Regions from separate parts of the Gordonia sp. Swx-4 genome, predicted to be linked through region 2. Evidence: predicted binding sites of a transcription regulator. Region 2 holds the regulator's gene; the other holds the start of a gene.
The links. The regulator HspR, encoded in region 2, represses chaperone genes until heat shock. The targets are predictions, from matches to a motif close to ANNTGAGTNNNNNNNACTCANNT.

Region 1: the regulator HspR is predicted to act here: its motif matches at 985-1,007, upstream of clpB (ATP-dependent chaperone ClpB).

What each region holds. Positions count from the first base shown of each region.
Region 1 is NZ_CP128197.1:4,505,767-4,508,166, forward strand. It holds gene clpB (ATP-dependent chaperone ClpB) at 1-915, opposite strand, end outside; gene PWF70_RS20385 (esterase/lipase family protein) at 1,323-2,400, shown strand, end outside.
Region 2 is NZ_CP128197.1:4,671,944-4,674,343, forward strand. It holds gene PWF70_RS21195 (SRPBCC family protein) at 66-533, opposite strand; gene PWF70_RS21200 (heat shock protein transcriptional repressor HspR) at 626-1,024, opposite strand; gene dnaJ (molecular chaperone DnaJ) at 1,028-2,224, opposite strand.

The DNA.
Region 1 (2,400 bases), 170 kb from region 2:
GGCGAGCATCGGCTTGATCATGTTGCCGGCATCCATCGCGGAATCGCCTGTCGCACCGGCTCCGACGATGGTGTGCAGCTCATCGATGAAGGTGATGATCTGGCCGTCGGAGTTCTTGATCTCGTCGAGCACGGCCTTCAGCCGCTCCTCGAACTCACCGCGATACTTCGCGCCGGCGACCATCGAACCCATGTCGAGCGAGATGACGGTCTTGTTCCGCAGCGATTCGGGCACGTCACCGGCGACGACACGCTGGGCGAGGCCCTCGACGATCGCGGTCTTGCCGACACCGGGCTCACCGATGAGGACCGGGTTGTTCTTGGTCCGTCGGCTCAGCACCTGCACGACGCGACGGATCTCGGTGTCACGTCCGATGACCGGGTCGAGTTTGCCCTCGCGGGCGGCTGCCGTCAGGTCGGTCGAGTACTTCTCGAGTGCCTGGTACGTCGACTCCGGGTCCTCGCTCGTGACACGCCTGCTCCCGCGGACTGCGACGAACGCATCGCGCAGGGCCTGCGGGGTTGCTCCGGCGTTGTGCAGCAACTTGGCGACATCGGAGTCACCGGTCGCCAGACCGACGACGATGTGCTCGGTCGAGACGTACTCGTCGCCGAGCTCACCGGCCAGTTGCTGAGCTGCGCTGACCGCCGCGATCGATTCGCGGGAGAGCTGGGGGGTGGCACTGGCCTGGGCCACCGTCGGCATGCGGTCGACCAGCATCTGGGCCTGCGCACGAATGTTCGACGGGTCAACGCCCACTGCCTTGAGCAGCGGCGACGCGATGCCGTCGGACTGATCGAGCAACGCCACCAGGATGTGGGCCGGTCGCACGTCGGGGTTGCCAGCACTGGCCGCCGCCTGCACAGCAGCGCTCAATGCCTGCTGTGTCTTCGTGGTGGGGGTGAAGCTGTCCACTCGCGTGCACCTTTCTCTTTAGTCCAACAGGCTCAAGTATGAGCCATACGGAGGATGCAACGCCAACAAAGTTGAGTCCATTCCGCTCATGGCTTTCTATTTTGTGATCTGCGCCACTCCTACCAGAGTCGCCGCTTCCCGCCCGAAGCGCTAGCCGGAAGTAGCGCGGGTGTCGTCGAGGTCGCGCTTTTGCGCCGCGGGGGATGTCAGGCCATCGCATTCGTGGGTCGCGCCCCGGACTGACCGCCAGAACGATCGAGTCGGATGAGCCCGGAGAACTCGCACGCGCCTCACCCGCCTTGCCGTCGTCGCCGGATGGATGAGCAGCAGTCCGTTCAACCGTCCCGGGTGACCGAAACCGCGGCGTTCCGGACCCAGCTTTCAGTGGACACACGTACACTGAAATCATGTCTGTGGATTCCGCCCCCGCCCGCGAACTGCCGGCACTGGCGGCACTGGGCCGCGACGAGCTGAACAAAGCGGTCTCGGGCATCGCGGCCGTCCACTCATCCGTCGCCGACACCGTGTTCGCCGGTCTGCGCGTGGCGTGGGGAACGAGGGTCCGTCCGGCCCAGGTGATACATGACGCGATCAGCACGTCCGTCTACTCGGCGATCACATCGACCGTCGACGTGGCCGGCGACCTCGCCGAGTCGCTGACGGTTCACAACTCCGGCGTTCCGTCCGAGACCAAGCGGGGCGCCACGGCCATCGGCATCCTCGACGGGTTGATCGGTGATCAACTGACCGCCGAGCGGTCACCGCTGGCTCCGGAGATCGCCGTCCGGGTCGACGGCGCCGTCGTTCCGATCACCCCGGGCGACCTGGCCACGGCCTTCCCCCGGGCCACCGGACACCTCACGGTGTTTCTGCACGGGCTCATGGAGACCGAGTTCGCGTGGGAGCGCGGAGGCAAGCCCACTTACGGCGCGCGCCTCGCCGATGACCTCGGCAGCACCGAGGTCATGATCCGGTACAACTCGGGACTACACATCAGTGACAACGGCCGCCGTCTCGCCCAGCTACTCGACGATCTCGTGTTGTCGTGGCCGGTACCGGTGACCGACCTGACCCTCATCGGCCACTCGATGGGCGGCCTGGTGATCCGCAGTGCGTGCCATCAGGCCGTCGACCCGTACTGGCCCAAGCTGGTTCGACAGACCGTATGCCTCGGGACGCCGCACCTCGGCGCACCGTTGGCACGAGGGGTTCACTGGGCGACTGCTGCCCTGCGCCTGCGGCCGACCAGCCGCCCGTTCGGCACTCTCCTCGGTCGTCGCAGTGCCGGCGTTCGCGATCTCTTCCACGGGGCGATCGCCGAAGATCATTGGCGCGACACCGATCCCGACGCCTTTAGGCAGCCGGCCGTCGACTATCCGCCGCTCATGCAGGGGGCGCGACACCTTTACGTGACAGCGACCGTGACCCGGCGACCCGACCACCCCTTCGGCCGCATCGTCGGCGACGGATTGGTGATGACGAACA
Region 2 (2,400 bases):
TGGTTCGGGTCTGAATGGGCCTCCGCCATCTTACCGACATGCTGTCGGGAAGATGGCGGGTGGTATCAGCCGAACCGGTTCGCGAGCGCACGGAGTGTCCCCTCGATGCCCTGCCCGTTCTTCTTGTCGTAGCCGATCAGTTCCATGATCCTCGGGAACTTGAGCGTCGAGTAGTCGAAGGTCTCGGTCACCTGCGTGGTCGTCGGGGACGCGGCTACGAGGTCCCAGCGCCAGCGATGACCCATGGGGTGCTTCCACTCGACGACCCGGTCGGTGTCGACCTCGGTCGCGGTGGAGGTGATGGTATACGGGACGCCGAACTGCTTCATCCCGACACTGAATCTCGCACCGGGCGTGAGCTTTTCCGGTCCTTTGACCGCCGTGTCGCGCACGGTTCCCGAACCGTCGAGTTCGGGGTGGCGATGGGGATTGACGATCAGGGCGAAGACGTCGGCGGCCGGCGCGTCGACGACGATGCGCCGTGAAACGCGGTGCGGGCCCGTGTCGACGTAGGTGACGGTGTCGGAAGCCATGCATCCAACGTACGCGGACGGCGGGCCGCTCTCGCGAGATGCGACGGCTCGCCCCTCGGGGAACAAGTCCTCCGCGGAACGAGCCGGTTCACTCAATCGACAGCACGCTTGCGCCGCGGCTGCCACACGACGAGGGCGTTGGTCCGGGGGACCGGGACGAGCTCGCCACCGCGGCGGTTACGCGACGCGGCCACCTCGTCGGAGAGCTCGCGGACGCGCTGCTGCAGGGCCTCGACCTGATTGCTCAGGTCGATGATCCGTTTGATCCCCGCGAGGTTGACGCCCTCCTCCTGCGAGAGACGTTGGATCTCTCGCAGGAGTTCGACGTCGCGGGAGGAATAGCGGCGACCGCCGCCACTCGTTCGTTGCGGGGTGACCAGACCGAGGCGGTCATAGGTCCGCAGGGTCTGGGCGTGCATGCCGGCGAGCTCGGCGGCCACCGAGATCATGAAGGTCGCGCCATCGGCGTCGAAGTTCCTCTGACCGGCCATGACTCACTTCCCCCAGTTCGCCCGTGGATCGAAACCGCTTGCCCGTTCGGCCTGATCGTAGGCGCGCATCGCCTCGATCGCGGCGTCGTCGAGCTTGTCCGGCACCGCCACCTTCACGGTGACGAGCAGGTCGCCGGCGCCGCCGGACCGCTTGGGAACGCCGCGGCCGCGCACGCGCAGCGTCCGGCCGTCGGTGGTGTTCGGCGGGATCTTGACTCCGACCGAGCCCTCGAGCGTCGGTACCGAGACCGTCGCGCCGAGAACGAGTTCGGAGATCCGCACCGGCAGCTGTACCCGAAGGTCGTTGCCGCTGCGCGTGAACTGCTTGTGCGGGGTGACGTGGACAACGACGTAGAGATCGCCCGACGGCGCTCCGCGTCGTCCGGCCTCACCCTGCCCGGCGAGCCGAATCCGCTGTCCGTCTTCGACTCCGGCCGGGATCCGCACGTTGATCGTGCGCGTCCGGTTCTTCACTCCGCTGCCGGAGCAGTCGCTGCACGGATCGTCGATCCGCGAGCCGGTGCCCTGGCAGTCCTGGCAGGGTTCGCTGAACCCGAAGGCGCCCTGGTTGCGGCTGACGAAGCCGGAGCCGTTGCAGTTCGGGCACACTCGCGGACTGGTGCCCGGCTTGGCACCCGACCCGTGACAGGTGGTGCACGGGGACGGGCTGGTCACCCGCAGCGGGACCGTCGTGCCGAGCGCCGCGTCCTTGAAGGACAGCGTGGTCTCGGTCTCGAGGTCCTTGCCGCGACGGGGACGGCTGGCCGTCGACGTGCGCTGGGATCCGCCGCCACGGTTGAAGAGTCCGTCGAAGATGTCGCCGAACCCGCCGGCACCGCCGGCCTGACCTCCGCCGAACAGGTCGCCGAGGTCGAAGTCGCCGCCGGTCGTGTACGTCGTCCCGCCGCCGGGGAAACCACCGCCCGGGAAGCCGTTGCCGCCACCGCGGAATCGTCCGCCGGCGAACATGGCACGGGTTTCGTCGTACTCCTTGCGCTTCTCCGGATCGCTCAGGACGCTATGGGCTTCGGACACCCGCTTGAAGCGCTCTTCGGCCGCGGAATCGCCGGGATTGGCATCCGGGTGCAGCTCGCGTGCGAGCTTGCGATAGGCCTTCTTGATCTCTTCAGCCGAAGCGTCAGAAGCAACGCCCAGGTCCTTGTAGAAGTCGTGTTCCAACCACTCACGTTGTGGAGCCACCAGACGTCACCTCCTTCAATTCTTCTATTGTCTGGATGGATGTTTCAGTTGTTCCCCCGCTCCCTGAGGTGCGAGCGGAGCGAGCCCACCCGCTCCCTGAGGTGCGAGCGGAGCGAGCCCACCCGCTCCCTGAGGTGCGAGCGGAGCGAGCCACGAAGGGTTCGTCGCCCTTCGTG